Regions from separate parts of the Streptomyces sp. NBC_01506 genome, predicted to be linked through region 3. Evidence: riboswitches for the same ligand, from Rfam matches in the RefSeq annotation. Region 3 holds a riboswitch; each other region holds the start of a gene.

Region 1 (5,674 bases), 5.7 Mb from region 3:
ACTCGTCGGCGTCACGGCGGGCGAGTCCGAGAATCCGGAGAAGACGCTCCCCAAGGCGATCAACACGCTGCCCTGGCGCATCATCGTCTTCTACGTAGGCGCGCTCACCGTCATCCTCGCGGTCGTGAAGTGGACCGAATTCAGCGAGGGCGAGAGCCCGTTCGTCCACGCCTTCGCCAAGATCGGCATTCCCCTCGGCGCCGGAATCGTCAACTTCGTCGTGCTGACAGCGGCCCTGTCGTCCTGCAACTCCGGCATGTACTCCACCGGCCGGATGCTGCGCGACCTCTCGGCCAACAAGGAGGCGCCGCAGGCCCTGGGCCGGCTCAACACCCGCCGCACACCCGCCGCCGGGATCACGGCGTCCGTCGCGCTGATGGGCGTCGGCGTCCTCCTGAACTACATCGTCCCGGAGAAGGCGTTCCTGTACGTCACCTCGGTGGCCACCGCCGCCGGTATCTGGACCTGGATGATGATCCTCGTCAGCCATATCAAGTACCGCTCCGCCGTGGTCGCGGGCCGGCTTCCGGCGTCCTCGTTCCCGGCGCCGGGCGGCTCGGCCCTGAGCTGGGTGGCGCTGGTCTTCCTGGCGTTCGTGACGTGTCTGATCGCGTACGACTCCGACGCCCGGGTGTCGCTGTACGTCGGCGCGGTGTGGGCGGTGTTCCTGGGCGCGGGGTGGTCGCTGGTCAGGAGCCCGGCGCGGGCCCGTACGGCGATCGAGGAGGAACCGGCCCGGCCGGACCCGGTGAACCCGGCCTGAACCCGGGCCTGAACCTGGGCCTGAACCTGGGCCTCAACCCCGGCCCGGACCAGGTTGTGGAGCACGCGTCTCACCAGGTGGCCTCCGCATCTCAACCGCGGAGGCCATCTGCTTATCCTTCACTTCATGCTGACCATCACCCAGGCGCTGTACGACCGGATCGTCGCCCACGCGCGGGCGGACCACCCCGACGAGGCGTGCGGCGTGATCGCGGGCCCGGAGGGCAGCGACCGGCCCGAGCGTTTCATCCCGATGCTCAACGCGGCCCGCTCGCCCACGTTCTACGAGTTCGACTCGACCGAGCACAAGCAGCTCGACAACGAGCTGCGGGCGCGCGACGAGGACGTGGTGGTCATCTACCACTCGCACACCGCGACCGAGGCGTACCCCTCCCGCCGGGACATCGACCTGGCGATGGAGCCGTTCGCCCACTACGTACTGGTCTCCACCGCCGACACCGACGACATGGGCCCGTTCCAGTTCCGCTCGTACCGCATCGTGGACGGCGAGGTCACGGAAGAAGAGGTCGAGGTCGTCTGAGAGACTGACGCGATCCAGGGCGGCAGGACCCAGGAAGCCGGTGTGAATCCGGCACGGTCCCGCCACTGTGACCGGGCCCCGCGCGAGCGGGAGCCCGGAAGCCAGGAACTGACCTGTCGCCCTTCTCCCACCATGCCAGGGGACGCGGAAATCCCCCGGAGGAGGCCCAGCCATGTCCTCGCGGCGCCACGCCCTCATACCGGCGGTCCTGCTACCGCTGCTGCTCCCGCTCACCGCCTGCTCCACCGCCCCGGACCCCGTCCGCGACGCCGGAGCGCCGGCCGCCGGATTCCCGTACACCGTCACCAACTGCGGTGTGAAGACCACCTTCGAGGCACCCCCGAAGCGCGTGGTCACGATGAACCAGCACGTCACCGAGATCATGATCGAGCTGGGCCTCACCAAAACCCTCGTCGGCACCGCCTGGCTCGACGACGCGGTCCTGCCCGCCTACCGGAAGGCGTACGACAGCGTCCCGGTCATCGCCGAGGAGTACCCCTCCAAGGAGCGACTTCTCGCCGCGAACCCCGACTTCGTCTACGGCGGCTACAACAGCGCCTTCGCCGCCAAGGACGGCCGCACCCGCGACGACCTGAAGGACGCCGGCATCGACACCCGGCTCAACCTGGAGAACTGCGCCGAGGGCCGGACCTCCATGGACGACGTGTTCCGCGAGGTGCGGGAGGTCGGTCGCACCTTCGGCGTCGCCGACCGCGCCACGAAGTGGACCGCCGAGGCACGCACCACCCTGGCCACCACCGCCGCCGGGCTCGAGGACGTGAAACCGGTCTCCGTCTTCGTCTACGACAGCGGCGACAAGACCGCGTTCACCGCGGGCGGCAAGGGCATCGGCAACGAGCTGATCGAGCGGGCCGGCGGGCACAACGTCTTCGCCGACCTCGACAAGTCCTTCGGCGACGCCACCTGGGAGCAGGTCGTGGCGCGCAAGCCCGAGACGATTCTCATCTACGACTACGGCGCCACCACCGTCGCGCAGAAGAAGAAGCGGCTGCTTCAGGACCCCGTACTGAAGGACGTCCCGGCGATCAGGAACAAGCGCTTCGCCGTCCTGCCGCTCTCCGACGCCGTGCTCGGCGTCCGCGCCCCCGCCGCCGTCCAACGCCTCGCGGCCCAACTCCACCCCCAACTCCACCCCGAGGCAGGCGAGTAGGGCTTTCCCGCCATGACCTGCCGGACCCCGCCCGGTCACCGCCGGCTGCGGCACGTCCTCGTGCTCGCGGCTCTCGCCGTGGCCCTCGGCTGCGCCGTCGTCGCCGGGCTCGCGCTCGGCTCCGTCCGTATCCCGCCCGGTGAGGTCGTCACGATCCTCACCGGCGGCGCGGAGCCCAGCCCCTTCCGCACGATCGTCCTGGACGTACGGCTGCCGCGCGTGCTGCTCGGCGCGGTCGTCGGCGCCGGTCTCGCCGTCGTGGGGACGGTCCTCCAGGCCCTCGTACGCAACCAACTGGCCGATCCGTTCCTGCTCGGGATCTCCTCGGGGGCGTCCACCGGGGCCGTCATCGTGCTGGTCTTCGGGATCGGCGGCGGGATCGGGGGCGGGATCACCACCACCGTCGCCATGCCGGCCGCCGCCTTCGCGGGCTCGCTCGTCGCGATGACCCTCGTCTACGCGCTGGCCCGGCGCGGCGGCGCGATGACCGGCGGGCGGCTCGTACTGGCCGGGGTGACCGTCTCGTACATCCTGTCCGCCCTCACCACACTCGTCCTGGTCGTCTCCGCCCGGCCCGAGCACTTCCAGGAGGCGCTGTTCTGGTCGCTCGGCGGGCTCGGCAGCGCCCGCTGGGGCACGCTCGCCGTCCCGGCCGTCGTCCTCGTCGCGGGCACCGCCGTCCTCATGGCGCTCGCCCGACCGCTGGACCTGCTGCTGGTGGGGGAGGAGGGCGCGACCGTACTCGGTCTCGACACCGGGCGCTTCCGCGCGGCCGTGTTCGTCCTCGTCTCGCTGGTCACCGGCGTCATGGTGGCCGCGAGCGGCGCCATCGGCTTCGTCGGGCTGCTCGTGCCGCACGCCGCGCGGATGGTGGTCGGGGCCGCGCACCGGCCGCTGCTGCCCGTCGCCGCGCTCGGCGGGGCCCTCGTGCTCGTCGTCGCGGACCTCGCCGCCCGTACCGTCGCCGCGCCGCAGGACATCCCCGTGGGTGTCCTCACCGCGCTCATCGGCGGCCCGTTCTTCCTGTGGCTGATGCGCCGCCGCCCCGAAGGAGCCCCGGTATGAGCGCCGGTACGAGCCCCGGTATGAGCACCGGTATGAGCACCGGTACGAGCGATCGCGCTGCCACGCTCCAGGTGAAGGGGGTCTCCTACGGAGTAGGAGACGGCCGTCATCTTGTCGACGCCGTCGACCTGACCGCCGCCCCCGGCGAGACCGTCGGACTCGTCGGCCCCAACGGCAGCGGCAAGACCACCCTGCTGCGCTGCGTGTACGGCGCGCTGCGCCCCACCCACGGCCGGGCCCTGCTGGACGGCGAGGACCTGCACACCATGACCGCCAAGGCGCGCGCCCGCCGCATGGCCACCGTCCCGCAGGACGGGCAGACCGACTTCGAGCTGACCGTCCGCGAGGTCGTCGCCATGGGCCGCTCCCCGCACCGGCGTTTCTGGGAGGCGGACACGGCGGCCGACACCGCGCTGACCGACGCCGCGCTGAGGCGGGTCGGCATCACCTCACTGGCCGGCCGCGCCTTCCCGTCCCTCTCGGGCGGCGAACGCCAGCGGGCCCTCGTCGCCCGCGCCCTCGTACAGAGGCCCGCGCTTTTCGTCCTGGACGAGCCGACCAACCACCTGGACATCCGCCACCAGCTCGAAGTCCTCACCCTGATGAAGGAGTTGGGGGCCACCAAGCTGCTCGCCCTGCACGACCTGAATCTCGCCGCGTACTACTGCGACCGCCTGTACGTACTCAAAGCGGGCACCGTCGTCACCTCCGGAACCCCCACCGAGGTCCTGACCCCCGCCCTCCTGGCCGCCGTCTACGAGGTGGCTGCCGAGGTCACACCCCATCCCCGGACCGGCGCCCCCACCGTCGTCTATCTGCCCGAGTCCCCGGCCCTGTCCACCTGACGAACACCGAACGTCCATCATGCGAGATGCCATACCGGGATGCGGACCGGGAATCGATACGATGACCCCATGGTTTCCCACGACGTGAGCGACAAGACGCCCGGCGATCTGCTGGTGGCGCGCCTGCACGTCGACCTGTGCCGCCTTGCCAGCGCCATGTGTACGGCCGGCGCCGCGGCCTGAGTCACGGCCCGGACGCCTGCCCCGAGCACCACCCCCCGCGCGGGGGCCGAGCCGCGCGCCCGTCACGCCTCTTTTCCGACAGGAGCCCACGCCATGGCCATCGAGGTCCGCATTCCGACCATCCTCCGTACCTACACCGACGGAGCCAAGGCCGTCGAAGGCACCGGTGACACCATCGCGGCGCTGCTCACCGACCTCGAATCCCGCCACACGGGTATCCGCGAGCGCATCGTCGACGGCGCCAACGGCGACCAGTTGCGGCGCTTCGTGAACGTCTACCTCAACGACGAGGACGTCCGCTTCCTGGACGGCATCTCCACCCAGCTCGCGGACGGCGACAGCGTCACGATCCTCCCGGCCGTCGCGGGCGGCGCACGCGAGGCGCTGATGTCCGACACGTACACGCTCTGATGCGCTACGACTCCCCGCTCGCGGTCGTCGGCAACACCCCCCTCGTACGGCTGCCCCGCCTCTCCCCGTCCGACGACGTCCGGATCTGGGCCAAGCTGGAGGACCGCAACCCGACCGGCTCCATCAAGGACCGCCCGGCGCTGCGCATGGTCGAGCAGGCCGAGAAGGACGGCCGGCTCACACCGGGCTGCACCATCCTGGAGCCCACCAGCGGCAACACCGGTATCTCGCTGGCCATGGCCGCGAAGCTCAAGGGCTACAAGATCATCTGCGTGATGCCGGAGAACACCTCGCAGGAGCGGCGCGAACTGCTCGCCATGTGGGGCGCCGAGATCATCCCGTCCCCGGCGGCGGGCGGCTCCAACACCGCCGTACGCGTGGCCAAGGAGCTGGCCGCCGAGAACCCGGGCTGGGTGATGCTCTACCAGTACGGCAACCCGGACAACGCGGGCGCGCACTACGCCACCACCGGACCCGAGATCCTCGCCGACCTGCCGTCCGTCACCCACTTCGTGGCCGGCCTGGGCACCACCGGCACCCTCATGGGCGTCGGCCGCTATCTGCGCGAGCACAAGCCCGACGTCAGGATCGTCGCGGCCGAACCGCGCTACGACGACCTGGTCTACGGCCTGCGGAATCTGGACGAGGGCTTCGTCCCCGAGCTGTACGACGCGTCCGTCCTCACCAGCCGCTTCT
Region 2 (5,674 bases), 2.4 Mb from region 3:
GGAGAAGGCGGAACTGGCGGCGGCGTCCAACGGGACGGGGGCGTCCACCGGGACGGGGGTGGGGCCGTCATGACGTCCGCGGTCCTGACCTCCGCGGCGAAGGTGCGCCACGCGATGGGCCGGATCCGTTGGTACGTACGCGAGTTGACGGGCGAGTCGGCGTACGACCACTACGTGGCCCACACCCGCGCCTGCGACCCGACGGCGGAGGTCAAGACCCGCCGCGCTTTCGAACGCGAACGGATGGACGCGCGCGAGGCGGACCCGAGGGAGGGCTTCCGCTGCTGCTGAGCGGTCCCAGGGCCGCCGTTCCCCCACGGGGAGCGGCGGCCCTTCGCCGTACGCGAACCGGTGTCAGCACACCCACTCCTTGAGCTGCTCGGTCTCCAGGGTGATGTCCACCGGGCCGGGCAGAACGACCGTCTTGCCGAAGGGCACGGTGCGGGCGCTCTCGTACCGCACACCGTCCGGCTCGCTGTGGACGGTCACCTCGCAGGAGTCCCGGTCGATCAGCAGATAGACGGGGATACCGGTCTCGGCGTAGACACGGGGTTTCTCCACGCGGTCGCGCGCGTCGGTGTCGGAGTCGGAGTCGTACAACGTGACCTCGACGGCCATGAGGACGGGGCCAGGGTCGACCCACTCGCCTTGGCCGACGAACGCACCGCTCGGAGCGAGAGAACCGTCCGTCCGGACGCGTCCCTGGCGATGTCGCTGGGCTTTCAGCCCTTGGGCGGGATAGAGCCACAGCTCTGGTCGCGACCGCATACAGCGGCGCAGGAGCCACTGCATGATGCATCCGTGCGTACCGTCCGGGCCCGCCTTGCTGTGCACTTTCCCGTCGATCAGCTCAAGGCGGGCACGCTCGGCCGTACGGCTCAGAATGCGGTACAACTCGTCGAAGTCGTCGGTTTCCACATGGACTCGGTCGGTAGTGACCACGCGGCTCAAACCTCCTCATGTCGCGATCGACGCTAGCGGTGCCCTCGGACAACGCACCGCCGGAGCCGTGTCGCACACTGCATGGATGGATCAGACGACACGGCCGGAGGCCGGCTTCACCATCAGAGCGGCCGAGCCCGGCGAGTACGACGTGCTCGGGGAGATAACCGCGCGGGCCTATCTGGACGACGGGCTGCTGGACTTCGGGGAGGACGACCCCTATCTGGCGACCCTGCGGGACGTCGCGGCGCGGGCCGTCGGGGCCGAGGTGCTCGTGGCCGTCGGCGCGGACGGGGGTGTGCTCGGTGGGGTGGCCCATGTCTCCGGGCCGTCCGCGTGGGCCGATCTGGCCGGGGACGGGGAGGCCGAGTTCCGCATGCTGGCCGTCGCGCCGGCCGCCCGGGGACGGGGTGTCGGCGGGGCGCTGGTGCGGGCGTGTGTGGACCGTGCGCGGGCCACCGAGGGGTGTGTACGGGTGCGGCTGTCCACGCAGAAGTCGATGCTCGACGCGCACCGGATCTACGAGCGCCTGGGCTTCGTACGAACCCCGGAGCGCGACTGGTCGCCCATCCCAGGGCTGTCCCTGCTCACCTACAGCCTGGAAATCTAAGGCGTTTCGGGGCTGATTCCGGGCAAGGCGAAACGCCCGCGACACAACATGTGGGGGGTGCCGCTCCCAAGCAACCCCACATGTATGCTCAAGTCTGCTGTCGCCGCAGGAGAATCCGGTGGGAATCCGGAACTGTCCCGCAACGGTGTGCTGTGGTGCGCTTTGTCGTGCCCGCGAGTCCGAGCACCTGCCGACGGCGCATCCGGCTCGACCGATCCGGGTGCCGAGACGTCCGGGCCTCGAGGTTGGGCCGGTGGACGCCGCAGCGCGCGCTGCCCGGTTGTGGGGCGGCGTACGCGGGCGTGCGCTGCCGTGCCCCTCCCTCCGTGGCCCAGAGCCGAGCGAGGGAGAGCACCACGTGACCATCGCGCCAGCCGATCCGGCTTCAGCGATCTCCGAGCGGGTACGGGAGACGGCCGCCGTCACGGCCGCCGCCGTCACAGCCGACAGGCCGGCCGACGGGCCCGGGACGGGCCTTCTGCGGCTCCTCACGGACCTCACCGCCGACCTCGCAGACACCGACCCCGGCAAGGTCGCCGCCGCCGCGCTCCGTGGCCGTAACGCCGCGTCCGACGAGGCCGAGTTGCGTGAACTCGCCACCGAGGCCGCCGCCGGGCTCATCTCCGAGGACCCCGCGTACTCGCGTCTCGCCGCCCGTCTGCTCACCCGCACCATCGCGGACGAGGCCGCCGGTCAGGGCGCCGTCTCGTTCTCCTCGTCGGTCGGCGTGGGCCACGCGCAGGGCCTGATCGCCGACCGTACGGCCGCGTTCGTCACCCGCCACGCCGCCCGCCTCGACGCGCTGATCGACCCGGCCGCCGACGACCGCTTCGGCTACTTCGGCCTGCGTACCCTCTTCAGCCGCTATCTGCTCCGGCACCCGATCACCCGCGATGTCATCGAGACGCCGCAGTACTTCATGCTGCGCGTCGCGTCCGGGCTGGCCAAGGACGACTCCCCGGCCGCCGTGGACGAGGTCGCCGCGCTGTACGGCCTGATGAGCCGGCTCGACTACCTCCCCTCCTCCCCCACCCTCTTCAACTCCGGCACCCGGCACCCCCAGATGTCGTCCTGCTATCTGCTGGACTCCCCCCTGGACGAGCTGGACTCGATCTACGACCGCTACCACCAGGTCGCCCGGCTCTCGAAGCACGCGGGCGGCATCGGCCTCTCGTACTCCCGTATCCGCGCCCGCGGTTCACTGATCCGCGGCACGAACGGGCACTCCAACGGCATCGTGCCGTTCCTGCGCACGCTCGACTCCTCCGTCGCCGCCGTCAACCAGGGCGGCCGGCGCAAGGGCGCGGCCTGCGTCTATCTGGAGACCTGGCACGCGGACATCGAGGAGTTCCTGGAGCTGCGCGACAACACGGGCGAGGAGGCGCGCCGTACGCACAATCTGAACCTCGCGCACTGGATTCCCGACGAGTTCATGCGCCGGGTCGACGCGGACGGCGACTGGTCGCTGTTCTCCCCCTCCGACGTGCCCGAGCTGGTCGATCTGTGGGGCGACGACTTCGACGCGGCGTACCGCGCGGCCGAGGCGGCGGGCAAGGCCCGCAGGACCATCCCGGCGCGCGAGCTGTACGGCCGCATGATGCGTACCCTCGCGCAGACCGGCAACGGCTGGATGACCTTCAAGGACGCGTCGAACCGTACGGCGAACCAGACCGCCGAGCCCGGCACCGTCGTGCACTCCTCGAACCTCTGTACCGAGATCCTGGAGGTCACGGACGACGGCGAGACGGCCGTCTGCAACCTCGGCTCGGTCAACATCGGCGCGTTCGTGACCGAGAGCGGCGAGCTGGACTGGGAGCGGCTGGACGACAGCGTCCGTACCGCCGTGACCTTCCTCGACCGGGTCGTGGACATCAACTTCTACCCGACCGAGCAGGCCGGCCGCTCCAACGCCAAGTGGCGCCCCGTGGGCCTGGGCGTGATGGGCCTCCAGGACGTCTTCTTCAAGAAGCGGCTGCCGTTCGACTCCGCCGAGGCCGCCGCGCTCTCCACCCGTATCGCCGAGCGCATCATGCTCGCGGCGTACGAGGCGTCCTGCGACCTCGCCGAGCGCGAGGGCCCGCTGCCGGCCTGGGACCGGACCCGCACCGCGCGCGGCGTACTGCACCCGGACCACTACGACGTCGCGCTCAACTGGCCCGAGCGCTGGGACGCGCTGCGGGCGCGCGTCGCGAAGAGCGGAATGCGCAACTCCCTGCTGCTCGCCATCGCGCCGACGGCCACCATCGCGTCGATCGCCGGGGTGTACGAGTGCATCGAGCCGCAGGTCTCCAACCTCTTCAAGCGCGAGACGCTGTCCGGCGAATTCCTCCAGGTCAACGCCTACCTGGTGGCCGAGCTGAAGCGGCTCGGCGTGTGGGACGCGCAGTCCCGCGAGGCGCTGCGCGAGTCCAACGGCTCGGTGGCGGGCTTCGGTTGGATCCCGGCCGACGTGCGTGAGCTGTACCGCACGGCGTGGGAGATCCCGCAGCGCGGACTGATCGACATGGCGGCGGCGCGCACGCCGTTCCTCGACCAGAGCCAGTCGCTGAACCTGTTCCTTCAGACGCCGACCATCGGCAAGCTCAGCTCGATGTACGCGTACGCCTGGAAGAAGGGGCTCAAGACCACGTACTACCTGCGCTCGCGCCCGGCGACACGGATCGCCCGCGCGGCGAAGTCCCAACCGGTGGCGGCGGCCGTACCCACCCCGGCCGTACCGGTGCAGATGGCGCCGGACGCCGACGCGATCGCCTGCTCCCTGGAAAACCCCGAGTCCTGCGAGGCCTGCCAGTAATGAGTTCCACCCCTGCCGTAGACAAGAACCTGCTCGACCCGGGCTTCGAGCTGACCCTGCGCCCCATGCGCTACCCGGACTTCTACGAGCGCTACCGCGACGCGATCAAGAACACCTGGACGGTGGAGGAGGTCGACCTCCACTCCGACGTCACCGACCTCGCCAAACTCTCCCCCGGCGAGCAGCACATGATCGGCCGGCTGGTCGCGTTCTTCGCGACGGGCGACTCGATCGTCTCGAACAATCTGGTGCTGACGCTCTACAAGCACATCAACTCCCCCGAGGCGCGGCTCTATCTCTCCCGCCAGCTTTTCGAGGAGGCCGTGCACGTCCAGTTCTACTTGACGCTGCTCGACACCTATCTCCCGGACCCGGCGGACCGCGCGGCGGCGTTCGACGCGGTCGAGGAGATCCCGTCGATCCGCGAGAAGGCGCAGTTCTGCTTCAAGTGGATGGACTCCGTCGAGAAGATCGACCGCCTGGAGTCGAAGTCGGACCGGCGCCGCTTCCTACTGAACCTGATCTGCTTCGCGGCGTGCATCGAGGGCCTGTTCTTCTACGGAGCGTTCGCGTACGTCTACTGGTTCCGCTCGCGCGGTCTGCTGCACGGGCTGGCCACCGGCACCAACTGGGTGTTCCGCGACGAGACGATGCACATGAACTTCGCCTTCGAGGTCGTGGACACCGTCCGTAAGGAGGAGCCGGAACTCTTCGACGACGAACTGCGGCAGCAGGTCACCGACATGCTCAAGGAGGCGGTCGAGGCGGAGCTGCAATTCGGCCGCGACCTGTGCGGCGAGGGCCTGCCGGGCATGAACACGGAGTCGATGCGCGAATACCTCCAGTGCGTCGCGGACCAGCGCCTCCAGCGCCTGGGCTTCGCGCCGGTGTACGGCTCCGAGAACCCGTTCTCGTTCATGGAGCTGCAAGGCGTCCAGGAGCTGACGAACTTCTTCGAGCGCCGCCCGTCGGCGTACCAGGTGGCGGTGGAGGGAACGGTCGGCTTCGACGACGACTTCTGAAGAAGTGGAACCGCCGCAGCCCCGTGGAACGCACCACGGGGCTGCGGCAGTATGACCCCATGCTTCGCACACCCTTCCCTCTCCCCGCAGGTGAGGGCCTTCGCCTACGGGAGTGGACCGAGGCGGACGTCACCGCCCTGTCCGCGCTTTTCGACGAGCCCGAGATGGCCCGCTGGACGCCGCTGCGCACGCCGTTCGACGAGGCCGCGGCCCGCGAGTACGTCACCCGCGCCCACGAACGGCGGGCGGCGGGCCAGGCGCTCCAGTTCGCCATCACGACGGACGGGCAGACCCCGATGGGCGAGG
Region 3 (5,674 bases):
TGAACGCGCACGCCAACGCGCTGCTCAACCGCTCCGCCGAGACCAGCATCGTGCTCGCCGATCTGCGCGACCCGCGGGCCATCGTGGACCACCCCGATGTCCGCCGGGTCATCGATTTCGACCAGCCCGTCGCCCTGCTCCTCGTCGCGATCCTCCACTTCATCACCGACGCGGAGGAGCCGGAGCGGATCGTCGCCGACCTGCGCGACGCGCTGCCGGACGGCAGCTTCCTGGTCCTCTCGCACGCCACGGGTGACTTCGCCGACCGCAGCGAGGCCCAGGCCATTTACAACAGGGCCACGGCCACCCTGAATCTGCGGTCCCGAGCCAGGGTCGAGCGGTTCTTCGACGGCTTCGAACTGATCGAACCCGGCCTGGCCCAAGTCCCGTTCTGGCGCCCGGACGCCCCGCCGCCGGCGGAATCCGCGCAGATCGGCTTCTTCGGCGGCGTGGCACGCAAGTCCGGGTGAGTGGGTCTCAGGCCGGGGTTCGAGGGTCAGGGTTCAGGGTTTGCGGGCGATGCCCGCGTAGCAGCCGGCTTCCGCGTCCGTGACGTTCTCCGTGTCGCCGTCGAGCGTGGGGCGCCAGCGCTGGGTGGGGACGACGCCGGGGTCGAGGAGTTCCCAGCCGTCGAAGAGGCGGGCTATCTCGGCCTGGGTGCGTGCCGCGACGGAAGTACCGGCGGCGCGGTAGGCGTTGATGAGGCCGGCGACTCCCACGGGGTCGAAGTCGGGCGTGAAGTGGGTGATGGCGAGGGTGCTGCCCGCGGGCAGTGCCGCCTTGAGGTGGTCCACGATGCCCTGGGCGCCGCCGTCGTAACTCTCGTCGGTGACGAAGTGCAGCAGCGCGTTGAGACTCAGCGCGATGGGCCGATCGAAGTCAAGTACGCCCGCGATCCCCGGTGTTGCCAGGAGCGCGGCCGGGTCCTTGACGTCCGCCTGCGCGTAGGAGGTGTGCCCGTCGGCGTGGCTGTGCAGCAGAGCCCGTGCGTGCGCGAGGACGATCGGGTCGTTGTCGGTGTAGACCACGCGCGCCGCGGGGGTGATCTCCTGGGCGACCTCATGGAGGTTGGGGGACGTGGGGATGCCCGTGCCGATGTCGAAGAACTGGGTCATGCCCTCCTGGGCGAGGAACCGCGTGGCGCGCCGCATGAAGCGCCGGTTGATGCGCGCGGCGCTCAGGGCGGCGGGGAATGCGGCGAGGGCCTTGCCGGCCGCTTCCCGGTCGGCGGGGAAGTTCGTCGTACCGCCGAGGTAATAGTCGTACATGCGAGCTGAATGCGCCTGATCCAGCTTCAGATCCACCGGGCTGCTGTCCACCGGGCTGGTGTCTACCGTGCTGTTGTCCGCCATGCCGCGCCCCCAAGGGTTCTTCGATATCCTGCCGGGCCGGGTACGCGCCAACCGGCGCGTCCCCTCCGCCACAGCGGTTCACTTCCCGCCGCCCGCACGGGACAACCGTGGGAGCGCAGGCCGTTCCGCCAAGGCCCGTGGCGGGCTGTTCGGACGAACGGGGAACGTGTTGCCGAAGCCGCCACCCGAACGCCTAAGTAGTCATACTATTACTGTCGGCGAAGAAAGTTGGGCGAAGGGTTGCACAGGAAGCCCCTTCATCCGGTTGGCTGTCGAGAGACACAACACGTCTCCACCGACTCGCTCCACCGGCACACTCCGCCGTCGAGCGGTGCGGTGCCCATTCACCCAAGGACATGTGTGGAACTCGATCGGGAAGCTCCGGTGGTTCGGGAACTCTTCGCCCGGGACTTCGTCGCCGACATACTGACCGGCACGCGGTATCTCCCGGCCGCCGTGGTGCGCGCCGGGGCACGCCACCTGCGCCGCCGGCAGTACGCCCCCCACGCTCCGTCGAGCGCCGCCTCGACGCCGGACGCGCCCGTTCCCGCATCCGTGCCCGGTTCCGTGCCCGGTTCCGCTTCCGAGGAGGAAGCATGATGGCCGCTCCTTCTTCCCGGACGCGAGGCGCGAACGCGCCCGGTGCCACAGTCGTCCCGAGCGAAGCCCGGCAGGGGCGGCTGGGCCTGACCTTCGACGCCTTCCACGACTACCACCGCGAATTATGGATGCGGTACGCCCACACCCAGGTCGGCGGCCGGCCCATGGCCGAGGCCGTCGTGGACAGCGCCTGCGCGCGGCTGAAGACGGACTGGGAACACGCCCTGGCCCAGGAATCCGTACCCCGCTACGCCTGGTCGCTGCTGAAGGCAGAGGTCCACGGATGGCTCGACGCACGCGGACTGCAACCGCTCCTGGTGGGCACCGCCGCCTTCCACGCGGCCATCTCGAAACTCCTCCTGCACGAGCCGCGCGACGAGTTCACCGTCCTGGAAGGTGAACTCGGCCTGTACGGCGCCATCGTGGAGCTGCCCGAGCGCCAGTACGACGTCATCGTCCTGCGCTTCGTCCTCGGCAAGGACGAGGAGCATGTCGCGGAGTACCTCGGTATCGAACTCGCCACGGTACGCTCCCAGTTACAGCATGCCCGCCGCCGCCTGGCACGCGAGCTCGACATGGCCCTCGACCGGACCGAGACGCAGGAGTAGACGTGCGCACCGACGACCACGCCTCCATCAGCGCCCGGCTCGACCAGGCAGAGGTCCTTGTCGACACCTACTCCGACTACGACACCGAAGCCGCCCGGCAACGCGTCGACGCCAAGGCCGCCTCCATACCGCCCGAAGCCGCCCCCGGGGCGTCGCGTACTCCCGCCGCGCACGAGCAGGCCGCCCGCGATCTCGACCTCGCGGTCGCCCTCATCGTCGACACCCCGCAGGCGGCAACGGCCCTGGCACAACTGGCCGATGACGACCGGCCGGACCCCGAGGGCGCGGTCGTCTTCGGCGCGCTGCTGCATCTGGCGCGGGCTCATGACGCGGCCCAGTTCTGGTGGCAGTTCGCCGCGGGCGGCGGCAACCGTACGGCCGCCTTCTGTCTCTACCTGGCTCACGGGCGGCGTGCCGAGTTCAGCGACGCCAGGTACTGGCGCGCGGAGGCCCGCCGGCTGAGCGCCCCGGACAGCACGTCACCGGCCCCCGCCGCGCGTCCGCGTCCGCTGCTGCCGGAGACCATCCGTCACCAACTGCTGACCCAGTGCCACTCCGGCAGCCGCCCCACGCTTCCGGCCCGCCTGGAGGCGGTCATCAACCGCCTGCCTGTCGACCCGGACAACGACTTCGGCACGATCCCCCGCCCCGTCCCCACCCTGACCCGCGACCTTCCCCACGGCCACTGAGCGGCGCTGAGCGGCACCGGGGCGCACCGTGGCGGGCCTCCCACGGGAAGGTGTCCATTTCACCGTCCGCGATGTGGTCACCGCGTAGGCGCTCGCCACTGGTCCCTCTAGGCTGGGCCGTGCAGCCGGTTCGTTCCTGTCCGCCAGGCGGGAGCGTCGTAAGAGGGAACCCGGTGGGAATCCGGGACTGCCCCGCAGCGGTGAGTGGGAACGACCGCCGTCATACGCACTGGACCTGGACAGGTCTGGGAAGCGACGGCCAGTAGGCGTCTCGTAACGGATACGGGACGGGCCCACGAGTCCGAAGACCTGCCTGTTGCCCGCGCGTGAACGATCGCGCGCGGTAATCCCGGTGACCTCGTGGGCGGGTCGGCGTACATATCGAGCGGCACGCGCGGCGACGACGCGCTGTGTTCCGCACGGTCGGTCGTCCCTTCGCGCTCGCGTCCCGTCTCCGGGAACGCAAGGACACATCTCGCGAAGGAGAGTTCCGTGACAGCGCAGTCCGCAGCCGCGGCAGCACGGGCCACCGTGTACGGCTACCCCCGCCAGGGACAGAACCGGGAACTGAAGAAGGCCGTCGAGGGCTACTGGAAGGGCCGCGTCGACGCCGGCGCCCTCCGGAAGACCGCCGAGGATCTTCGCCGCTCGAACTGGCGGCAGTTGGCCGACGCCGGTATCCAAGAAGTGCCGTCCGGTGATTTCTCGTACTACGACCATGTCCTGGACACCAGCGTCATGGTCGGCGCTGTCCCCGAGCGGCACCGCGCGGCGGTCGAAACCGACGCGCTGGACGGCTACTTCGCGATGGCGCGCGGCACCCAGGATGTCGCGCCGCTGGAGATGACGAAGTGGTTCGACACCAACTACCACTACCTGGTACCCGAGTTGGGCCCGGACACCGTCTTCCGCGCCGACTCCGCCAAACAGGTCACCGAGTTCACCGAAGCCCTCGCGCTCGGCCTCACCGCCCGGCCCGTGCTCCTGGGCCCCGTCACCTACCTTCTGCTGGCCAAGCCCGCTCCCGGCGTGGCCGCCGACTTCGAGCCGCTGACACTGCTCGACCGGCTCCTTCCCGTCTACGCCGAGATCCTGGCCGACCTGCGCGCGGCCGGCGCCGACTGGGTGCAGTTGGACGAGCCCGCGCTCGTCCAGGACCGCACCCCGGCCGAGCTGAACGCCACCGCCCGCGCCTACCGCGAACTGGGCGGTGCCACCGACCGGCCGAAGCTGCTCGTCGCCTCCTACTTCGGGCGGCTCGGCGAGGCTCTGCCCGTCCTGGCCAAGGCCCCCGTCGACGGGCTCGCGCTCGACTTCACCGAATCGGGCGCCCCCAACCTCGACGCCCTCGCGGCCGTCGGCGGACTGCCCGGCAAACGCCTGGTCGCGGGCGTCGTCGACGGACGCAACATCTGGATCAACGACTACGAGAAGTCCCTCGCCACGCTGGGCACGCTCCTCGGCCTCGCCGACCGCGTGGACGTCTCCGCCTCCTGCTCCCTGCTGCACGTCCCGCTCGACGCCACCGCCGAACGCGACATCGACCCGGAGATCAGCCGCTGGCTCGCCTTCGCCCGGCAGAAGACGCGGGAGATCGCCGTACTGGCACGCGGGCTCGGGCCGGGCATCGGCTCCATCACGGCCGAACTCGTCGCCAACCGCGCCGCGCTCGCCTCCCGGGCCGGATCCGCGCTGACCCGGGATCCCGCCGTGCGCGCCCGCACCGCGGCCATCACCGACGCGGACGGGCGGCGCTCGCAGCCGTACGCCGAACGCACCACGGCGCAGCGGGCGCGCCTGGGCCTTCCGCCGCTACCGACGACGACCGTCGGCTCCTTCCCGCAGACCGCCGAACTGCGCACCGCGCGGGCCGACTTGCGCGCCGGACGGATCGACACGGCCGGATACGAGGAGCGGATCAGGGAAGAGATCCGCGAGGTGCTGTCCTTCCAGGAGAAGGCCGGGCTGGACGTGTTGGTGCACGGCGAGCCCGAACGCAACGACATGGTGCAGTACTTCGCCGAGCAGTTGAGCGGCTACATCGCCACACTGCACGGCTGGGTGCAGTCGTACGGCACCCGTTACGTACGCCCGCCGGTCCTCGCCGGTGACATCTCGCGCCCGGAGCCGATGACGGTGCGCTGGACGTCGTACGCGCAGTCGCTCACCGACCGCCCGGTCAAGGGCATGCTCACCGGGCCCGTCACCATGCTCGCCTGGTCCTTCGTCCGCGACGACCAGCCACTCGGCGACACCGCACGCCAGGTCGCGCTCGCCCTGCGCGACGAGGTCAACGACCTCGAGGCGGCGGGCACTTCGGTCATCCAGGTGGACGAACCGGCCCTGCGTGAGACCCTGCCGCCGCGCTCGGCCGATCACGCCGACTATCTGGCGTGGGCCACGGAGTCCTTCCGTCTCACCACCG

What was found. Region 3 has a riboswitch for cobalamin ahead of metE (5-methyltetrahydropteroyltriglutamate--homocysteine S-methyltransferase). Riboswitches for the same ligand answer to the same signal wherever they lie in the genome.
Region 1: it holds a riboswitch for cobalamin, as region 3 does, so the genes downstream of both, OG329_RS27675 (ABC transporter substrate-binding protein) here and metE (5-methyltetrahydropteroyltriglutamate--homocysteine S-methyltransferase) in region 3, are expected to answer to the same signal.
Region 2: it holds a riboswitch for cobalamin, as region 3 does, so the genes downstream of both, OG329_RS12540 (ribonucleoside-diphosphate reductase subunit alpha) here and metE (5-methyltetrahydropteroyltriglutamate--homocysteine S-methyltransferase) in region 3, are expected to answer to the same signal.

The regions. Positions count from the first base shown of each region.
Region 1 covers NZ_CP109422.1:6,226,509-6,232,182, forward strand. Annotated here, with positions in the region: gene OG329_RS27665 (amino acid permease) at 1-763, shown strand, start outside; gene OG329_RS27670 (Mov34/MPN/PAD-1 family protein) at 890-1,303, shown strand; cobalamin riboswitch at 1,303-1,435, shown strand; gene OG329_RS27675 (ABC transporter substrate-binding protein) at 1,476-2,474, shown strand; gene OG329_RS27680 (FecCD family ABC transporter permease) at 2,487-3,539, shown strand; gene OG329_RS27685 (ABC transporter ATP-binding protein) at 3,572-4,384, shown strand; gene OG329_RS27690 (putative leader peptide) at 4,454-4,567, shown strand; gene OG329_RS27695 (MoaD/ThiS family protein) at 4,661-4,978, shown strand; gene OG329_RS27700 (PLP-dependent cysteine synthase family protein) at 4,978-5,674, shown strand, end outside.
Region 2 covers NZ_CP109422.1:2,943,325-2,948,998, forward strand. Annotated here, with positions in the region: gene OG329_RS12520 (carbon starvation CstA family protein) at 1-73, shown strand, start outside; gene OG329_RS12525 (YbdD/YjiX family protein) at 70-291, shown strand; gene OG329_RS12530 (Uma2 family endonuclease) at 355-942, opposite strand; gene OG329_RS12535 (GNAT family N-acetyltransferase) at 1,028-1,552, shown strand; cobalamin riboswitch at 1,630-1,762, shown strand; gene OG329_RS12540 (ribonucleoside-diphosphate reductase subunit alpha) at 1,911-4,346, shown strand; gene OG329_RS12545 (ribonucleotide-diphosphate reductase subunit beta) at 4,346-5,368, shown strand; gene OG329_RS12550 (GNAT family N-acetyltransferase) at 5,428-5,674, shown strand, end outside.
Region 3 covers NZ_CP109422.1:572,001-577,674, reverse strand. Annotated here, with positions in the region: gene OG329_RS02535 (SAM-dependent methyltransferase) at 1-470, shown strand, start outside; gene OG329_RS02530 (SAM-dependent methyltransferase) at 504-1,352, opposite strand; gene OG329_RS02525 (hypothetical protein) at 1,713-1,952, shown strand; gene OG329_RS02520 (RNA polymerase sigma factor) at 1,952-2,560, shown strand; gene OG329_RS02515 (hypothetical protein) at 2,563-3,249, shown strand; cobalamin riboswitch at 3,378-3,581, shown strand; gene metE (5-methyltetrahydropteroyltriglutamate--homocysteine S-methyltransferase) at 3,742-5,674, shown strand, end outside.